DNA from 4 places in the Cupriavidus sp. FW305-26 genome. Region 2 is predicted to be linked to each of the others. Evidence: predicted binding sites of a transcription regulator. Region 2 holds the regulator's gene; each other region holds the start of a gene.
What was found. The regulator sigma-54, encoded in region 2, starts transcription at its own class of promoters, with help from an activator protein. The targets are predictions, from matches to a motif close to TGGCANGNAANCTGCTTT.

Region 1 (5,028 bases), on a different contig from region 2:
CAGCATGCTGCTGCCGGACCTGACCGTTGGCACGGGCGCCAACGGGGTGATCGGCCGCGCGGTGGTGGTACACAAGGATCCGGACGACTACAAGACGCAGCCGACCGGTAATGCGGGCGGGCGGATTGCTTGCGGGGTTGTCGCGGCTTCGTAAGTCGTAGGCTCACTACCGGCGCGTCCAGCGACTGCGGGTGGACTCCCTCTCCCGCAAGCGGGAGAGGGGGAGCAGACCGTCGGCATGGAAATTCTTCCGCGCCTCAATACCCCTTGAAATTCGCATTCACCCGCTGCCGCAGGTAGTCCCCCGCGCTGATCGGCGGATACTTGCCACCCGGCCCTTCGATCATCGCACCTCGGTTGGCCTGGCAGAAGAACGCCATGCTGTAGCGCGGGCCCATGTATTCATCCGGCGCGGGATTGCGCACGCGGTGGAAGTTCGACGGCAGCCGGTCGTCGCTCCAGCGCATCAGCATGTCGCCAATATTGCAGGTGATGACTTCCTCGTCCGGCTCGATCGGGGTCCATGCCTGCGCCTCCATCTCCTTGCCGGGGCAGACCTGCAGCCCGCCCTGGCCGGGGCGCTGGAACAGCAGCGTCAGGCAATCGAAATCCGTATGCGCGCCGGCGCGCCAGAGCTCCAGCTTGTCGCGCAGTTCGGGCGGGATCGCGTAGTAGTGCAGCAGCCGCAGCGTGCTCTGGTAGTCCGGCGCCCGCGGATCGTGCGCCTGCGTGAAGAAGTCGCTGGCAAAGCCGAGCTTGCCGGCGAAGCATGACAGCACCTTCATGCCCACCTCCCAGCATTGCGCCTCGAAGGCAAGCATGGTGGCGCGAAAGCCTTCCAGTTCGTCATCGCCGGGCCACAGCCCGGCCATGTGCGGGCGCGTGATCTGGTAGGACTCCTTCTGGTCCGGGGTGCCGGTCGAGGGGCGCACCTGCGCGCGGCTTTCCCAGCCGGCGTTGTTGGCCTTCTGCAGCGGGTATTGCGCCTTGACGGCGTCAGGCAGCGCGAAGAAGCGCTCGGTCATGGCAAAGGCTTCGCGCACGCTGGCCAGGTCGATGCCGTGGTTGGCGATCTGGAAGAAGCCGACGTCGACCGATGCCTGCCACAGTTCGTCGGCGATCTGCGCCTTGCGCCGCGCGTAGTCGGACAGGTCGATGCGGCGGATCTCGCGCTGGCGGGTTTCCGAACCGAACGCGCCCATGCGCGATTCGCGGTGGAGTTCGGCCAGGGCGTAGGCGGTGTCTGGTTGGCTCATGGTGTTCCTTGTGCAAAGCGGGTCAGGGATTGGCCCCTCGCCGGCACAGGCAGACCACCATGGCAACGCACGCCGGGACAACGCGCTCCTGAGGTCGCCTGTGCCAGCCTGCGCGATGGCGAGAGGCACGGACTTCAAGAGCAATTCCCGGCCATCCGGCGTGCGTCTGCGACGCGCCGCGCGGATGGTGAACGCTTCTACTCTTGCCCGAGGTTATGCAGGTTCCGGGCCAGGGGTTTTTGCACCGGGATCGCAGCGATTGCGCCGGGGCTTGCGCCGTGATGGCGCATGCCGGGCAACGGCTTGGTGCATGGCGCCGCGCAGCGCCCGGCACGGATCCTGCTGAAACCGCAGCGGAGTAGAAGCGTTCAGCGGCACGCCGCCCGGAAATTGCTCCCGATGATGTGCACGGTCCCCGCGCATGCCCTGGCCGCATGCCGGCGCGGCGTGGTGCCGGCGTCCTGGGAGGCCACGCTCTCCTTCCGCACCCGCGCCACCGGCCCGCGCACGCATCGTCCAGTGACATTCGTTCCGGAGAAAGACATGCGTCGCCGTTCCTTCCTGCGCGCCACTGGCGCCACCGCCCTGCTTGCCGCCGCCCCGTTCGCGGTGCCCCATGTCCGCGCGGCGGGCTCGCTGCAGAAGTTCAAGTTCAATCTCGGCTGGAAGGTGGAAGCCTCGGGCGCGGGGTTCCTGCTGGCGCACCAGCGCGGCTACTACAAGGACGCCGGGCTGGACGTCACCATCGATACCGGCAACGGCTCGGCCTCGGCCATCAGCCTGGTCGCGGGCGGCGCCTATGACTGCGCCTCGGCCGACCTCGCGGCGATGATCGAATTCAACACCACCAATCCGTCCGCCGCGCTCAAGGCGGTGGCCATCCAGTATGACCTGAATCCGAACGCGATCCTGGTGCGCAAGGGCAGCGGCATCGTCAGGCCAGCGGACCTGGCCGGCAAGTCCATCCTGGGCCAGCCGTTCAATGCCTCGCGCAAGCTGTTCCCGGTCTTCGCCAGGGCACAGGGTTTCGACCCCGGCGGCGTGAAGTGGGAGAGCGTCACGCCCGATATCGGCGACACGCGCTTCGTCAAGGGCGACTTCGATGCCGCCGCCTACTTCTTCTTCACCGGCCTGGTGAACCTGAAGGCGCGCGGCATGGGGCCAGAGAGGATCACCGTGTTCCGCTTCTCGGACTACGGCATGAAGTCCTACGGCAACGGGCTGGTGGCCAACCGCAAGAGCATGACATCCGATCCGGAGGTGATGAAGGCCTTCGTCAAGGCCTCTACCCGCGGCTGGCTCGACGCCATTGCCAATCCCGCCGCGGGCGGTGCCGCGGTCAAGGCGCGCGAGCCGCTGGCCGACCAGGCGCTGGAGACTGAGCGCCTGCGCCTGATCGTCGACGGCACCATGAAGACGCCCGACACCCGGCGCGACGGCTGGGGCGCGGCCACGCCGGCACGGCTGCAGGCAACGCTGGATGAAACCGTCGGCGCCTTCGGCATCAAGGCGCCGCTGACGGTGGCGGACATCTGGACTGACCAGTTCCTGCCAGCGCCATCGGACCGCCGCCTCAAGGCGTAAGGAGAGCACGCCCGTCTCTATATCGTCCCTGGCCTGAGCGATGCGCCGGAGCCCCGTGGCGCGCCACCACTTCCCGCTCCCGGTGCGTAATTAAGCCCGCGGCCCGCGCGGCATGGCAACATGGCGGCATTGCCGTAACGATCGGACCCCGCGAGGGGCCCGACAGGACCCGCCATGCCATCGCCGACAGACGCCGCGTTCGCCCCCCACCGCCGCCTGCGTGCCAATTCGCTGCTGCTGTGCTGTGCCGCCCTGCTCGGCGGCTGCGCCTTGCCGCCGCTGGATCCCCGCACCGAATCCTTTGCGCTGACGCCCGCCGAATCCCAGGCCACTCCGCTGGGCCAGGCGGTGGCCGGCGAAGTGGCGCGCCATCCGGGCCTGAGCGGCATCCATCCGCTCGAGAATGCCTACGCTGCCTTTGCCGCGCGCGTGCATCTGGCGCGCACCGCGCAGCGCACGCTAGACGTCCAGTACTACATCTGGCGCGACGACCTGACCGGCACCCTGCTGCTGGAAACGTTGCATGAAGCCGCCGACCGCGGCGTGCGCGTGCGCCTGCTGCTTGACGACAACGGCATCGCCGGCATGGACGAATGGCTGGCGGCCATGGACGCGCATCCGCAGGTCGAGGTGCGGATATTCAACCCGTTCGTGATCCGCCACCCCAAGGCGCTCAATTTCCTGACTGATTTCCGGCGCCTGAACCGGCGCATGCACAACAAGTCCTTCACCGCCGACGGCGTCGCCACCATCATCGGCGGGCGCAATGTCGGCGACGAATACTTCGGCGCCACCGATGGCGTGCTGTTTGCCGACCTCGACGTGATCGCCATCGGGCCCGCGGCCGGCGACGTGGCGCACGATTTCGACCGCTACTGGTCCAGTGCGTCGGCCTACCCGGTGGACCGGCTGGTGCCGCCGGTCAGCGTCGAACGGCTGCAGGCGCTGGTCAGCAATGCCCGCGCAGTCGAGCAGAACCCCGCTGCCGCCGCCTACCTGGCCGCGGTGCGCGACCTGCCTGACGTGCAGCGGATGCTGGACGGCACGCTGCGGTTCCAGTGGGCAAGAACGCGCATGGTCAGCGACAACCCGGCCAAGGCTCTCGGCGAGGCATCGCGCGACACCCTGGTGGCGCACCAGCTGCGTGAAATCCTGGGCGACCCGCAGCGCGAGCTTGACCTGGTCTCGCCCTACTTCGTGCCATCGACGGGCGGCACGTCCTATTTTGCCGACATGGCCAGGCGCGGCGTGGCGGTGCGCGTGCTGACCAATGCGCTGGAAGCCACCGACGTGGCCGCCGTGCATTCGGGCTATGCCAAGCGGCGCAAGGCACTGCTGGAAGCTGGCGTGGACCTGTATGAACTGCGCCGCTCGGCCGCGCCCGGCAAGAAGGAAGAGCGCGCCGGCCCCTTTGGCAGCTCGGGCTCCAGCCTGCACGCCAAGACCTTTGCCGTCGACGGCACCCGGGTCTTCGTGGGCTCGTTCAATTTCGACCCGCGCTCGGCCACGATCAACACCGAACTGGGCTTCGTCATCGACAGCCCGGATCTGGCCGGCCGGATCGAATCCACCTTCGCCAGCGTGGTGCCGCGCGCGGCCTACCAGGTCAAGCTCGATGAAACCGGCAAGCTGTACTGGCTGGAACGGCGCGACGACGAAGTCATCCGCCACGACACCGAGCCGAACACCAGCTGGTGGCGCCGGCTTGGCATCTGGTTCCTGTCGATCCTGCCGATCGAGTCGATGCTGTAGAACGGGTTCCCGGGAGCACCGCCCCTCAGATCTGGTCGAGCAGGCTGCGCACCACATCGGCCAGCCGGCCGGCGCGCTGGCGCCCCTTGGTGTCCAGCGCCATGCCGCTGCCGCCGGCCAGCGCCTTCAGGCCAAACAAGGCATCGCCCACGTCGCGCCAGGCCGGGTAATCGGCGTGGATTTTTTCCAGCGCGGCGGCACCGGCGGCCACCTGCGCGGGTGCGGGGGTGCGGCCGGCGGCCAGGTCTTCCAGTGCCGTGGCCGCGTCCAGCAAGCCTTTGCGGTTCATCTCTGTCTCCCCCTGCAAGGTCTCTTTTGTCATGGCCGCCGCATGCGGGCAGCCATGACACTGTAGCAGGCTTGCCGGGAGGGGCAACCGGGCGCCGGCAATGCAGGCCTGGCGGCGCCGGCTCAGTTGCGCCCGATATCCTGCAGG
Region 2 (5,028 bases):
TGGCCATGGCCTTCGGCCTGCTGGCCCAGCCCGCCCTGGCCGAGCGCGCGGACCGCGACAAGCCGATGGTGCTGGAGGCGGACAACGCCAGCTATGACGACGTCAAGCAGATCTATACGCTGACCGGCAATGTGGTGCTGACCAAGGGCACCATGATCCTGAAGTCCGACGCCGCCGAACTGCGCACCGATCCCGAGGGCTACCAGTTCGCGGTGGCCACCGCCAAGCCGGGCAAGCAGGCCTACATCCGGCAGAAGCGCGAAGGCGTCGACGAATACATCGACGGCTGGGGCGACCGCATCGAGTACGACGGCAAGCAGGAGTACTCCAAGCTGATCGGCAATGCCCGCATGGCGCGCCTGCAGGGCGCCAAGCAGGTCGACGAGATCCGCGGCGCGGTGCTGACCTACGACAGCCGCAAGGAGTTCTACACGGCTGCCGGCGGCGGTAGCGGCGACGCCGCGGCCGCCAATCCGTCCGGCCGCGTGCGCGCGGTGCTGTCGCCGCGCCAGGACCAGAAGGCCGGCGCCACGGGCAGCGGCGGCTCGCCGCTGGACCTGAAGCCGGCGCCCGCGCCTGCCAACAAACCCTGACGCCTGGCGCCGGCTGCGTGCATCGCATGCGGCCGGCGCCAGAAACGCCTGAACGCCAGACTGTGCCAATGACCGATACCGCAACCATCGCCGACAAGCCTTCCGTCGAAGCCTCCACCGTCCTTGCCGGCGGCAGCACGCTGGTCGTGCGCCACCTGAAGAAACGCTATGGCTCGCGCACGGTGGTCAAGGACGTCTCGCTCGACGTGAAGAGCGGCGAGGTGGTCGGCCTGCTCGGGCCCAACGGCGCGGGCAAGACCACCTCCTTCTACATGATCGTGGGCCTGGTGGCGCTGGACGAAGGCGATATCGTGCTCGACGGCGACCACATCAGCGGCCTGCCGATCCACGAGCGCGCGCGCATGGGGCTGTCGTACCTGCCGCAGGAAGCCTCGGTATTCCGCAAGCTCAACGTCGAAGAGAACATCCGCGCGGTGCTGGAGCTGCAGGTGAGCAACGGCAAGCCACTGCCCAAGGCCGAGATCGAGCGCCGCCTGGATTCGCTGCTCGACGACCTGCAGATCGCGCACCTGCGCAACAACCCGGCGCTGTCGCTGTCGGGCGGCGAGCGCCGCCGCGTGGAAATCGCGCGCGCGCTGGCGTCGTCGCCGCGCTTCATCCTGCTGGACGAACCCTTCGCCGGCGTGGACCCGATCGCCGTGGGCGAGATCCAGCGCATCGTCAGCTTCCTCAAGGCACGCAATATCGGCGTGCTGATCACCGACCACAACGTGCGCGAGACGCTCGGCATCTGCGACCACGCCTACATCATCAGCGAAGGCACGGTGCTGGCCGCGGGCCAGCCCGAGGAAATCATCGCCAATGACGCAGTGCGGCGCGTCTACCTGGGTGAGAACTTCCGCATGTGATGCAGCGGCCTGCCATGGAGCGGCAGGCCTATTCGCGGGCGCACGTGGGCCTGCCACAGCCAGCAGCGATCAGACCGCATAAGCGATAGCAATTTCCGTTCCAACAACGGAAAGATGCGCATAGAATAGGTCGCATGAAACCGTCGCTACAGCTCCGCCTTTCCCAGCATCTGGCCCTGACCCCGCAACTGCAGCAGTCGATCCGGCTGCTGCAGCTTTCCACGCTGGAACTGCAGCAAGAGGTCGAACAGGCACTGACGGAAAACCCTCTGCTCGAACGCGAGAACGACTGGATCGAAAGCCCGCTGCGCGTGGCGGCCGATGGCTCGGTCAACCTGCAGAGCGCACCGGCGCCCGCGCCGGCAGAGCCGCAGGGCAATGGCGAGGCCCGCGCCGACGGCGCGGCTGACGACGACAGCTATGGCGACAGCGGCAACGGCGACGACTATGGCAGCGGCGACTGGAGCCTGGACGACTTTGCCCGCCGCCCCCAGGGCGACGAGGACGAAAAAACGCCGATGCAGCTGCGCGAAGCCGAGCCCACGCTGCGCGAGTACCTGATGGAACAGCTCACGCCGCTGAAGATCTCGGCGCGCGACAAGGGCCTGGCCATCTTCCTGATCGAATCGCTCGACGACGATGGCTACCTGAGCGCATCGCTTGAGGAGATCTGCACGGAGTTGCCGGAAGAACTCGAGTTCGAGATCGAGGAGGTCCACGCCATCCTCACGCTGCTGCAGAGCTTCGACCCGCCCGGCGTGGGCGCGCGCAACGCCGCCGAGTGCCTGGCCCTGCAGTTGCGGCGCCTGACGCACCCGCAGCGCGAACTGGCCCTGAACATCGTGACCAACCACCTGGAGTTGCTCGCAGTACGCGACTACACGCGGCTGAAGAAGGCGCTGCAGGTGGATGAAGCGGCGCTGAAGTCCGCACACGAACTGATCCGTTCGCTGGCGCCCTACCCCGGCCATGCATACAGCCGCCCGGAGGCGGACTTCGTGGTGCCGGACGTGTTCGTGCGCAAGGGTGGCGGCGGCTGGATCGCGCAGCTCAATCCGGATGTGATGCCGAGGCTGCGCATCAATGACATGTATGCGCAAATCCTGCGTGGCGCAAAGGGTGAGTCCGGCACCGCCGGGCTGCAGCAGAAGCTGCAGGAGGCGCGCTGGCTGATCAAGAACATCCAGCAGAGGTTCGACACAATCCTGCGTGTCTCGCAGGCCATTGTCGAGCGTCAAAAGAACTTTTTCAGCCACGGCGAAATCGCCATGCGCCCCTTGGTTTTGCGGGAGATTGCCGATACACTGGGTTTACACGAGTCAACCATCTCCCGGGTGACGACCAATAAATATATGGCAACGCCGATGGGTACTTTCGAACTGAAGTACTTCTTCGGCAGCCACGTGTCCACCGAAACCGGTGGCGCGGCTTCGTCAACGGCCATCCGCGCCTTGATCAAGCAACTGATAGGAGCCGAAGACCCGAGGAATCCCCTTTCCGACAGTCGCATTGCCGAACTGCTGGGCGAACAAGGCTTCGTTGTCGCACGCCGCACCGTTGCCAAGTATCGCGAAGCCCTGAAGATCCCCGCAGTCAATCTCCGCAAGTCTTTGTAGCCGAGCCCACCGCCTGCCTGGTGAGGCTCTTTCAGAAGGAGAAGCGCTATGAACTTCAAGATCAGTGGACACCACCTGGACATCACGCCCCCTCTGCGTGAGTACGTGGAAACGAAGCTGGAGCGAATCGTCAGGCATTTCGATCAAGTCATTGGCGTTAGTGTGCTGCTCTCTGTCGACAACCATAAGGAAAAGGACCGGCGTCAGTACGCGGAAATCAATCTACATCTCAAGGGCAAGGACATCTTTGTCGAAGCGCATCACGAAGACCTGTATGCAGCGATCGACGCACTCGTCGACAAGCTGGACCGTCAGGTGATCCGCTACAAGGATCGCGTGCAAGGCCACGACCGCGAAGCGGTCAAGTACCAGATGGCCGCAGCGCAAATGCAGCAATGACCGTGCCCGGCAGCCCCGCAGCGGGCTGCTGAATCAGGATTGAACAGGCAAGCCGCGCCAAGAAGCGCGGCTTTTTTGCGCCCTCGCGTTCCCGGTTGCCGCCGGCATGCCGCGCCCGCACTGGCGGCGCGCCCCGGCTGTGGCGCCGGAGCCGATGCTTTTCACCCGAATGAGCAAGGGTGTTCGCAAGCGCTGCGCCAAGGTGTATGCTGCGCCATACAAAGAGAGGGAATCCTGGCCGTGCCCCGCACCGGTGCACCGGCTCCCCGCCGCGGAGGCACCATTGCATCACCATGTATCTTTCTGCACCGGCTTGCCCCGTTGCGCTGCACAATGCGGGAGTAGTCGCTGCTCTATAATGGGCCGGACGCCTCCGGCCAGGCCAACGGCAGGCCGGAGCCAGCCCACTGCCCGGCGGAACGGTCCGCCCGCTAACTGAAATCCTGCGCATCGCCCATGAATCGTTTGGCCAAATTGCTGCCACCCGGCAACATCACCCTCGACGTCAGCGTCACCAGCAAGAAGCGTGTGTTCGAGCAGGCCGGGCTCCTCTTCGAGAACAACCATGGTGTGGCGCGCGCCATCGTGACGGACAACCTGTTCGCGCGCGAGTCGCTTGGATCCACCGGCCTGGGCGCCGGCGTGGCAATCCCGCACGGCCGCATCAAGGGCCTGAAGCAGCCGCTGGCCGCGTTCATGCGCCTGGCCGAACCAATTCCGTTCGAATCGCCCGATGGCAAGCCGGTATCGCTGCTGATCTTCCTGCTGGTGCCCGAACAGGCTACGCAGCAGCACCTGGAAATCCTGTCCGAAATCGCGCAACTGCTTTCCGACCGCGACATGCGTGAAGGGCTGGCCACGCTGCCCACGCCCGATGCCGTCCATCAGTTGCTGATCGCATGGCATCCCTGATCCCCTGATCCCTCAAGCGGGCCGGCACCAGACCGGGCAGGCGCCAAGGCGCTTCGCAAACCGCCCCACCAGTCATACCGCATGGAACTCACCGGCGTCACCTCCCAGTCCATCTTCGACGACAACGCAGCCGACATCAAACTCTCGTGGGTGGCCGGCCTGGAAGGTGCGGATCGCGCCTTCGATGTGGAGTTCGCCCGCGAAGCCACCTCCGCCGCCGACCTGGTGGGCCACCTGAATCTGATCCACCCCAACCGCATCCAGGTGCTCGGCAAGCCCGAGATCACTTATTACCAGCGGCTGGACGACGAGACCCGCAAGCGCCAGATGGGCGAGCTGATCCTGCTGGAGCCGCCCTTCCTGGTGATCGCCGACGGCATGGAGCCGCCGCCCGACCTGGAACTGCGCTGCACGCGCTCGTCCACGCCGCTGTTCACCACGCCGGTGTCGTCGGCCGCGGTGATCGACCACCTGCGCCTGTACCTGTCGCGTATCTCCGCGCCGCGCGTGACCATGCACGGGGTATTCCTCGACATCCTGGGCATGGGCGTGCTGATCATGGGCGAATCGGGCCTGGGCAAGAGCGAACTGGGCCTGGAACTGATCTCGCGCGGCCACGGGCTGGTGGCCGATGATGCC
Region 3 (5,028 bases), on a different contig from region 2:
TGAACCTGATCTGGATCTGGGGCCACCCCGAGGTGTACATCCTGATCCTGCCGGCGTTCGGCATCTTCTCTGAAGTGATCGCCACGTTCTCGGGCAAGAAGCTGTTCGGCTACAAGGGCATGGTGTACGCGACCGCCGCGATCATGGTGCTGTCGTTCATCGTGTGGCTGCACCACTTCTTCACGATGGGCTCGGGCGCCAACGTCAACGCGTTCTTCGGCATCACCACCATGATCATCTCCATCCCGACCGGGGTGAAGATCTTCAACTGGCTGTTCACCATGTACCGCGGCCGGGTCCAGATGACCTCGCCGGTGCTGTGGACGCTGGGCTTCATGATCACCTTCGTGATCGGCGGCATGACCGGCGTGCTGATGGCCGTGCCGGCCGCTGACTTCGTGCTGCACAACAGCCTGTTCCTGATCGCCCACTTCCACAACGTGATCATCGGCGGCGTGCTGTTCGGCTACCTGGCCGGCATCACCTACTGGTGGCCGAAGGCGTTCGGCTTCACGCTGAACGAGCGCCTGGGCAAGTGCGCCTTCTGGTGCTGGCTGGTCGGCTTCTACTTCGCCTTCATGCCGCTGTACGTGCTGGGCCTGATGGGCATGACCCGCCGCCTGAACCACACCGACAACCCGGCCTGGACGCCGTGGCTGTACCTGGCCGTCGTGGGCGTGGTGTTCGTGGCGCTGGGCATCTTCTTCCAGGTGCTGCAGATCGTGGTGTCGATCCGCGACCGCAAGAAGCTGGCCGACGTGACCGGCGACCCGTGGGGCGGCCGTACCCTGGAGTGGGCCACCTCGTCGCCGCCGCCGTTCTACAACTTCGCGCACACCCCGGTGGTGCGTGACCTGGACGCGTTCTCCGACATGAAGGCCCGTGGCGAGACGCTGCCGACCGAAGGCTACGAGAAGATCCACATGCCCAAGAACACGGGCGCGGGCTTCATCATCGGCGCCTTCAGCCTGGTGTTCGGCTTTGCCCTGACCTGGCATATCTGGTGGATGGCCATCGTTGGCCTGGTGGGCATGGTGTGGGCGTTTATCCACCGCAGCAACGACGACCATATCGACTACTACGTGCCGGCCACCGAGGTCGAGCAGATCGAAACGCGCCATCTGCAGCGCATTGCTTCGCAAGCCTGAGAACCATGTCGACTCAAGTCCTAGACCGCATCCCCGCGCAGGCCGGCGCACCGGCCAAAGCCGACGCGCATGGCCATGACCATGCGCACCACGATACCAGTGCCAATACGGTGTATGGCTTCTGGATCTATCTGATGAGCGACTGCATCATCTTCGCCGGACTGTTCGCGGCCTTCGCCGTGCTGCGCGGCGAACTGGCAGGCGGCCCGTCGGCGAAGGAGCTGTTCGAGCTCAACTACGTGCTGGTGGAGACCTTCATCCTGCTGTTCTCCTCGATCACGTACGGCATGGCGATGATCTCGCTGCAGAACCGCAGCCTGAGCCGCGTGCAGGTGTGGCTCGGCGTCACGTTCCTGCTGGGCGCGGCGTTCATGGCGATGGAAATCAACGAATTCCATCACCTGATCGCCGAAGGCGCCGGCCCGGGCCGCAGCGCTTTCCTGTCGTCGTTCTTCACGCTGGTCGGCACCCACGGCCTGCACGTCGCCAGCGGCATGCTGTGGATGATCGTGCTGATGTGGCAACTGTCGAAGAAGGGCACCACCCCGACCCTGAGCAAGCGCCTGATGTGCCTGTCGCTGTTCTGGCACTTCCTGGACGTGGTCTGGATCGGCGTGTTTACCGTGGTCTACCTGATGGGACATCTGTGATGGCACAACACAACGCACCGGCGGCGCACGGCGCCCACGACTCGCACGACTCGCACGCGGGTCATGACACCCACGCCAGCTTCAAGTCGTACGCAATCGGCTTCATCCTGGCCGTGATCCTGACCGTGATCCCGTTCAAGCTCGTGATGGACGGCAGCATGGACAAGGGCACCATCCTCTGGATCATCCTCGGCATGGCCGCGGTCCAGATCCTGGTCCACCTGAAGTACTTCCTGCACCTGGACACGTCGTCCGAGCAGCGCAGCAACGTGATCGCGCTGCTGTTCACGGCGCTGATCCTGGTGATCGTGGTGGCGGGTTCGCTGTGGATCATGCACAACCTGAATGCCAACATGATGGTGATGTAAGGACCAACGTCCTGGCATCGAGAGCGGGGCCCTGCAAGGGGCCCCGTTTTTTTTGCCCGTCGCCTGCCTTGGGGCGTGGTGCCCGGCCTTGGTGCGGGGACGCGCATCGCCTGGTGCCTTGCGCATGCCGCCCGCACGGAATTGCGCAGATGCACGGGAGTGGTGCGTGCGCCGCCCGCACTGCTCTGGTGCGGATGCGCGATCGCGGGCGGCGGCAGCGCCTGCGCGCCGCGCCAGCACGCCATCTGCCGGGGGTGCGGTGGGTATCAGGCGGCCTGCCTCCATGGCACGCTAGTTGCAGAAGCATCACCCGGGGAGCGTAGTCCCTGACTAACACCATAAACGGGAGCTGCAAATGCAACGACGTGACATGCTGAAGCTGTCGGCGATAGCCGCCGCGGCAATGATCGGTACCAGCCCGCTGGCCATGGCGCAGTCCAAGGAACCGATCAAGGTCGGTATCCTGCACTCGCTGTCCGGCACCATGGCCATTTCGGAGACGTCGCTGAAGGACGTGGCGCTGATGACCATCGACGAGATCAACAAGAGCGGCGGCGTGCTGGGGCGCAAGCTGGAGCCGGTGGTGGTGGATCCCGCCTCGAACTGGCCGCTGTTCGCGGAAAAGGCGCGCCAGCTGATCACCAAGGACAAGGTCGCGGTGACCTTCGGCTGCTGGACCTCGGTGTCGCGCAAATCCGTGCTGCCGGTCTACGAAGAGCTGAACTCGCTGCTGTTCTACCCGGTGCAGTATGAAGGCGAAGAGATGTCGAAGAACGTCTTCTACACCGGTGCAGCGCCCAACCAGCAGGCCATTCCGGCGGTGGAATACCTGATGAGCAAGGAAGGCGGCGGCGCCAAGCGCTTCTTCCTGCTGGGCACGGACTACGTCTACCCGCGCACCACCAACAAGATCCTGCGCGCGTTCCTGAAGAGCAAGGGCGTGGCCGACAAGGACATCGAAGAGGTCTACACCCCGTTTGGCCACAGCGACTACCAGACCATCGTCGCCAATATCAAGAAGTTCTCGCAGGGCGGCAAGACCGCGGTGATCTCCACCATCAACGGCGACTCCAACGTGCCGTTCTACAAGGAACTTGGCAACGCCGGGCTGAAGGCCAAGGACGTGCCGGTGGTGGCGTTCTCGGTGGGTGAGGAGGAACTGCGCGGCATCGATACCAAGCCACTGGTGGGCCACCTGGCCGCATGGAACTACTTCATGTCGGTCAAGAACCCCGAGAACGACGCCTTTCGCAAGCAGTGGGCGGCATGGGTCAAGGCCAACAACCTGCCCGGCGGCGACAAGCGTGTGACCAACGACCCGATGGAAGCCACCTACGTGGGCATCCATATGTGGGCGCAGGCCGTGAAGAAGGCTGGCACCACCGATACCAACAAGGTGCGCGCCGCCATGTACGGCCAGACCTTCAAGGCACCGGACGGCTTCACGCTGACCATGGGCGAGAACCACCATTTGTACAAGCCGGTGATGATCGGCGAAGTGAAGGGCGACGGCCAGTTCTCGGTGGTGTGGAAGACGCCGAAGGCGGTGCGCGCGCAGCCGTGGAGCCCGTTCATCGCGGGTAACGAAGGCAAGCCGGACAAGGTGATGTAAGCCGGGCCACCCGCTGCCGGTTGGCTCCCCTCTCCCGCTTGCGGGAGAGGGGCTGGGGGAGAGGGCTGGCGCTTGCCAGCCAGATGGCACTCGCTTCGTCATGGACACCTGCCTTCTCCCCAAACACTTATTCCGCAACTCGCCAGCACCTATGCGCAATCCCTTATCCGTTTCCATCCTGCCATGGCTGCGCGCCCTGCTGGCGGCGCTGCTGCTGGCGGCTGCGCCGTGGGCCGCGGCGCTGACGCAGGCCGACCTGAAGCCGCTGGCCGAAGACGATTTCGATGCCAAGACCGCGGCGCTGACCGCGCTGGCCAAGGCCCCGCCGGAACAGGCCGGCCCGATCCTGAAGGCCTTGCAGGACGACGCGCTGCAATATGCGCCGTCGGTCGGCATGGTGCGCCAGGATGGCGACAAGACCGTCGATGCTGTCACGGGCAAGCCGGTCGCGGTGAAAGCCGACGAGCTCGAATCCCTGACCCTGAACAACAGCCTGCGCGCGCTGGTCGACAGCGCCGCCAGCAGCCTGCTGCTGCAGTCGCCCGATATCGCGGTGCGCGCGCAGGCCATCGCCACGCTGCGCGACCAGCCCGAGAGCGCCTCGCGCGCCGCGGTCGAAGCCGCCCGCAAGAACGAGGCCGATGCCGGACTGCGCACCAGCCTGGACGTGATCTGGGCCAACCTGGTGCTGGCCGAGCCGGCCGATCCCGCAGCGCATGACGCGAGGCTTGAAGCCATCCGCATCCTCGGCAGCGACAGCAACCCGCAGAGCCGCCAGAAGCTGGCGCCGCTGGTGGAGCGCGACAGCGCCGGCAACTACCGCGAGCCCGATGCCGACGTGCGCCTGGCCGCGCAGCAGGCGCTGGACACGCTGCGCAGCGACCAGCGCCGCGCCGAGCTGATCGGCAACCTGTTCGCCGGCCTGAGCCTGGGCAGCGTGCTGCTGCTGGCCGCGCTCGGGCTGGCCATCACCTATGGCCTGATCGGCGTCATCAACATGGCGCACGGTGAATTCCTGATGATCGGCGCCTATGCCACCTACGTGGTGCAGTCGCTGTTCCGCGCCTACGCGCCGGGTGCGTTCGACTGGTACCTGCCGGCGGCGCTGCCGGCCTCGTTCCTGGCCGCCGCGCTGGTGGGCTTCGTGCTCGAGCGGCTGGTGCTGCGCCACCTGTACGGCCGCCCGCTGGAAACGCTGCTGGCCACCTTCGGCGTGAGCCTGCTGCTGATGCAGGCGGTGCGCACGCTGT
Region 4 (5,028 bases), on a different contig from region 2:
GCTGCGTATCGCCGAATGCGTCGGCACTGGCGCTCGCCCATCAGGGCCATCGCGCCGGCACGGCTTCGGCGCTGATGGGCACGCTGCAGTTTTCACTCGGGACGCTGGGCGGCGCGGCAGTCAGCCTGTGGCGCGACGGCACCGCGCTGCCGCTGGGCGTGGTGATGGCGGCCTGCGGCGCGGGCGCGGTGCTGATGCGATACTACGGGCGCTCAGGCCCCCGCTGATACCGTCTGCGAGCCGTCGTCAGGCAGCCTGTTGCGCGGCGGCCTGCTGCGCCAAAGCCTGTTGCACCACCACCATCTGCGCCGGCATTGGTGCGGCATAGCCGGCCTGGCCGAAGCTCTCGCGGATGATGCGGTTGGTATCGAAATAGACTTGCCAGTAGTGGTCGTTGTGGCAGTACGGACGCACCGCCAGCACCGGGCCGACCAGCGTGAACTCCAGGATCTCGACATCGACCGGGGGCTCGGCCAGCACGTTGGGGATCTCCGCGATGCGGGCCTTCAGCAGCGCTGCCGCATGGGCGGTGTCGGTGCTGCCGGCAAGCTGCGCTTTCAGTTCCACGCGCCGGTACGGGTTGGCCGTGAAGTTCTGGATGGTATCGCTGAAGATCTTGTTGTTGCCGACCACGGTCTGCACATTGTCCGGTGTGTCGAGCGAGGTCGCGAACAGGCCGATCTCGCGCACCGTTCCGGTCACGCCGCCGATCGTCACGAAGTCTCCCACCTTGAACGGGCGCAGCACCACCAGGAACGCACCGGCAGCGAAGTTCGCCATCAACCCCGACCAGGCCATGCCGATGGCCACGCCAGCGGCGGCGATCAGTGCGGCGAAGGTCGTGGTCTGGATGCCGAAGTAGCCGAGGATGCCGATCACCAGCACCACGTTCAGCGTCACGGTGACGATCGAGCCGACATAGCGCAGCAGCGTGGGATCGACCTTCTGCTTGCCGAGCGCGTTCTGCACCATGCGCACGACAAAGTGGATCAGCCAGCGGCCGATGACCCAGAAGGCAAGGGCCGCCAGGATCTTGACCCCGAATTCTGTCGCGTAGGTGACGACCAGGGCCTTGAGGTTATCGAAGGTAGTGGCATCCATCGGCGTAGTCCTTTCATGTTGGTGTCCGGCCGGCCGCCGGCACAACATCCCCCGATTCAGCCGGCAGCAATGTGCTAGCCCTGCGCGCTGTTGCGGCGCAATACATGGGCACGGCAATTATTGAGACGCCGTACCGGAAGTGCAAGCAAATTATTGTTAAGACAAGCTGCCTTGCGCAGCTTGTCAATTTAAATCAGGACGGCCCGCACGCCATTACCAGTTGGTTTCCCGTTCCGGCGTTGCCGAAATCCGGTGCAAGGTCAGGTCCGCTCCGTTGAATTCGCCTTCGGCATCGAGCCGGATGCCCACCAGCTTCTTCAGCGCGCCATATACCACGGTGCCCCCGGCCAGCGCCACCACGATGCCAAGCACGGTGCCGATCGCCTGCGCGCCCAGCGACACACCGCCCAACCCGCCCAGCGTCCTGGCTCCGAAGATGCCCGCGGCAATGCCGCCCCAGGCGCCGCACAGCCCGTGCAGAGGCCACACGCCGAGCACGTCATCGATATGCCATTTGTTCTGCGCCAGCGTGAACATATAGACAAAGAGCGCGCCGGCCACCGCGCCGGTGATCAGCGCGCCGAGCGGGTGCATCAGGTCCGAGCCAGCGCACACCGCCACCAGTCCGGCCAGCGGCCCGTTGTAGGCAAAGCCCGGGTCGTTGCGTCCGGCCGCCCAGGCCGCCAGCGTGCCGCCGGCCATTGCCATCAGCGAGTTGATTGCCACCAGGCCGCTGACCTTGTCGACCGTCTGCGCGCTCATGACGTTGAAGCCGAACCAGCCCACCGCCAGCACCCAGGCGCCTAGCGCCAGGAACGGGATGTTTGAGGGCGGATGGGCGCTGATGCGGCCGTCCTTCTGGTAGCGCCCGCGCCGTGCGCCCAGCAGCAGCACCGCGGGCAGCGCGATCCAGCCGCCCAGCGCATGCACCACCACCGAGCCGGCGAAGTCATGGAATGGCGCGCCGGCCACGCGCGTAATCCAGTCCTGCACACCATAGCGCTGGTTCCAGGCGATGCCTTCGAAGAACGGATAGACAAAACCTACCAGCACGAAGGTGGCGACCAGTTGCGGGTTGAAGCGTGAACGCTCGGCAATACCGCCCGAGATAATCGCAGGAATGGCCGCGGCAAATGTCGCCAGGAAAAAGAACTTGACCAGTTCGTAACCGTTTTTCTGCGCCAGCGTTTCGGCCCCGGACATGAATTGCACGCCGTAGGCAATGGTGTAGCCGATAAAGAAATAGGCGATGGTCGAAACTGCAAAATCCACCAGGATCTTTACCAGTGCGTTGACCTGGTTCTTCTTGCGCACCGTGCCCAGTTCCAGGAAGGCGAAGCCGGCGTGCATGGCCAGCACCATGATGGCGCCTAGCAGGATAAACAGGGCGTCGGTGCCGGTCTTCCAGTCGTCCATAGTGACCTCATGCTCAAAATGGGAGCGTGAGTACGCAAAAAGCATTCCAGCAACGGCCGCATCCTGGTGCCATGTGCACCTTGTCGGGTAAAACCGCACCGGAATGCCGCGCGCAGGCAGGGGCGGGCGCTGCTGGTAGCGTTGCCGCTGGCATCGCCGTGATAGTGCAGATGCGCCAAAATGGCGCGAAACGGCGGCGCGGGCTGAACCGTTATGGTGCGGCGCCCCATTTGTGGGAATCTATCCTATGCTGCTGGTTTGCCCCACGCGCGGGCCGGTCTGGCGTTGCCGCGCTGCGGGACGGCCCGGCAAAGCCGGCTTCTGGCAAGCGGGAAAGGCGTGGAAAATTGCCCGCTAACCGGCCTCAATCAAGGATTTGCGGGTTTTTTTGTCGCATTGGTGCCACTGGGGATTGCTCTACGCGCGACGGGCAGATTAGACTGCGCCGATCGATGGCTTTGCCGCGAGGCACGCACATCGGTGACGACGACCAACAAGGGAAATCAGCCATGAATAAAGGTGAACTGGTATCGGCCATCGCCGCGGAAGCAGAACTGAGCAATGCCGCCGCCGAGCGCGCGCTCAACGCAGCGCTGGACAGTATCAAGAAGGCAGTGGCAAAGGGCGATTCGGTGACGCTGGTGGGCTTTGGCAGCTTCAGCGCCGGCAAACGCGCCGCCCGCACCGGCCGCAATCCGCGCACCGGTGAAACCATCAAGATCCCGGCCGCCAAGACGGTCAAGTTCTCTGCCGGGCAGGGTTTCAAGGACGCGGTGAACAAGAAGAAGTAAGCAGTTTGCGTCCACAGCGTGAAAAGCGGCCTTGCAGGCCGCTTTTTTGTTGCCTGGCACGGCCACGCCTGCCGGTACCGGGCTGCAGCCGGCAACGGCGGGCACGATCCGGGTTAAACTGCCGGCGCCAGCGTTCCGGCGTGCAGTCAGGCAATGCCGCCGTCGCAGGTTCGCCCCAGAAATCCCGCCCCCGCAATCCGTACCCGCATCATGAACGATCTGTCCCACCAGCTTTCCATGACCGTGCTGATGACGCCGGACATGGCCAACTTCTCCGGCAACGTCCACGGCGGCACCATCCTCAAGTACCTGGACATGGTTGCCTATGCGTGCGCCAGCCGCTACGCCGGCCGCTACGTGGTAACGCTGTCGGTCGACCAGGTGGTGTTTCGCCAGCCGATCCACGTGGGCGAGCTGGTGACCTTCCTGGCCTCGGTCAACTTCACCGGCCGCAGCTCGATGGAAATCGGCATCAAGGTGGTGACGGAAAATATCCGCAGCAAGCTGGTGCGCCATACCAACAGCTGCTACTTCACCATGGTGGCCGTGGACGACAACGGCACGCCGGCCGAGGTGCCGCCGCTGGAGCCGCGCGACGAGGTGGAGCGCCAGCGCTTTGCCGCCGCCCAGCAGCGCCGCGCGCTGCGCCAGGAAATGGAAAAGCGCCACGACGACATCAAGTCGTCGGTGACCTGAATACCCCGCCATGAAGCGCTACTGCAATCGCATCCGCACGGTCCTGGCCGTCGTCTGTCTGACGGCCGCCTCGGGCGCCCACGCCGAGGAGATCGGCAGCGTCAGTACCAATTTCCGCATGACCGGCTCCGACAAGGTCGTGATCGAAGCCTATGACGACCCCCAGGTGGACGGCGTGACCTGCTATGTGTCGCGCGCCCGCACGGGCGGCATCAAGGGCCAGCTGGGCATGGCCGAAGACCCGCCGGAGGCATCGATCGCCTGCCGGCAGGTGGCCACGATCGCCTTCAAGGGGCCGATCCGGCAACAGGACAACGTCTTCTCCGAACGCATGTCGATCCTGTTCAAGGCCCTGCATGTCGTGCGCGCGGTCGACCGCAAGCGCAATACGCTGGTGTACCTGACGTACTCCGACCGCATTGTCAGCGGCAGCCCGCAGAACAGCGTCACCGCCGTGCCGGTGCCGGCCGGCACGGTTATCCCGGTGAAGTAACCCTGCAGCAGCCGGCCCCGGCACCTGGTGGATCAGGGCGCCAGCGCCGCGCTCTCCGCCTGGCAGTCGCGCGACGGGCGCGCGCCGCTGGCGCGTGCCGCCGCCACTTCGCGGCGGGCGCGGTCCAGGTCGGCGCGGAAGGTGGGGTCGGCATGCAGCCGCGCCACCGTTGCCGCGGCCATCATGCGGCCCTCGTTGACATCGCTTTGCCAGTGCACGTTGCAGACCACGCGGCTCTGGCCGAACGCGCGCCCGCGCGCCAGGATGTCATTGGCGCGTTCCGGCTCGACCTCAGCCAGAATCAGCGCCCAGGCCCAGCCGATGGCGCTGTGGCCGGACGGGTACGAACCGTCCTTTTCCAGCTTGGCGGTCTCGGCCGGCGTGCACATCTGGGTCTTGTTGGCAACGAAGGGGCGTGTGCGCTTGTAGTGGTCCTTGGCCTTGTAGGTGGACAGGCCGGCATCGACCAGGCTGCGGCGCAGCAGGATGTTCAGGTACGGCGTTTCTTTCTCGCTGACCGGCACGCCCAGC

Region 1: AC3WQZ_RS14135 (isopenicillin N synthase family dioxygenase) is a predicted target of sigma-54. The motif match lies at 1,471-1,488, and genes of this name have one in related genera.
Region 3: urtA (urea ABC transporter substrate-binding protein) is a predicted target of sigma-54. The motif match lies at 2,451-2,468, and genes of this name have one in related genera.
Region 4: AC3WQZ_RS12035 (ammonium transporter) is a predicted target of sigma-54. The motif match lies at 2,549-2,566, and genes of this name have one in related genera.

Annotation. Positions count from the first base shown of each region.
Region 1 covers NZ_JBYTAH010000021.1:55,373-60,400, forward strand. Annotated here, with positions in the region: gene AC3WQZ_RS14130 (superoxide dismutase family protein) at 1-154, shown strand, start outside; gene AC3WQZ_RS14135 (isopenicillin N synthase family dioxygenase) at 258-1,256, opposite strand; gene AC3WQZ_RS14140 (ABC transporter substrate-binding protein) at 1,800-2,840, shown strand; gene AC3WQZ_RS14145 (phospholipase D family protein) at 3,015-4,592, shown strand; gene AC3WQZ_RS14150 (hypothetical protein) at 4,618-4,881, opposite strand; gene AC3WQZ_RS14155 (M20/M25/M40 family metallo-hydrolase) at 5,004-5,028, opposite strand, start outside.
Region 2 covers NZ_JBYTAH010000032.1:49,132-54,159, forward strand. Annotated here, with positions in the region: gene lptA (lipopolysaccharide transport periplasmic protein LptA) at 1-593, shown strand, start outside; gene lptB (LPS export ABC transporter ATP-binding protein) at 662-1,462, shown strand; gene AC3WQZ_RS18315 (RNA polymerase factor sigma-54) at 1,597-3,078, shown strand; gene hpf (ribosome hibernation-promoting factor, HPF/YfiA family) at 3,127-3,477, shown strand; gene ptsN (PTS IIA-like nitrogen regulatory protein PtsN) at 3,934-4,389, shown strand; gene hprK (HPr(Ser) kinase/phosphatase) at 4,471-5,028, shown strand, end outside.
Region 3 covers NZ_JBYTAH010000028.1:31,142-36,169, reverse strand. Annotated here, with positions in the region: gene cyoB (cytochrome o ubiquinol oxidase subunit I) at 1-1,148, shown strand, start outside; gene cyoC (cytochrome o ubiquinol oxidase subunit III) at 1,154-1,798, shown strand; gene cyoD (cytochrome o ubiquinol oxidase subunit IV) at 1,798-2,166, shown strand; gene urtA (urea ABC transporter substrate-binding protein) at 2,522-3,778, shown strand; gene urtB (urea ABC transporter permease subunit UrtB) at 3,930-5,028, shown strand, end outside.
Region 4 covers NZ_JBYTAH010000016.1:77,378-82,405, forward strand. Annotated here, with positions in the region: gene AC3WQZ_RS12025 (Bcr/CflA family multidrug efflux MFS transporter) at 1-227, shown strand, start outside; gene AC3WQZ_RS12030 (mechanosensitive ion channel family protein) at 247-1,101, opposite strand; gene AC3WQZ_RS12035 (ammonium transporter) at 1,315-2,517, opposite strand; gene AC3WQZ_RS12040 (HU family DNA-binding protein) at 3,027-3,308, shown strand; gene AC3WQZ_RS12045 (acyl-CoA thioesterase) at 3,519-4,004, shown strand; gene AC3WQZ_RS12050 (CreA family protein) at 4,015-4,497, shown strand; gene AC3WQZ_RS12055 (acid phosphatase) at 4,530-5,028, opposite strand, start outside.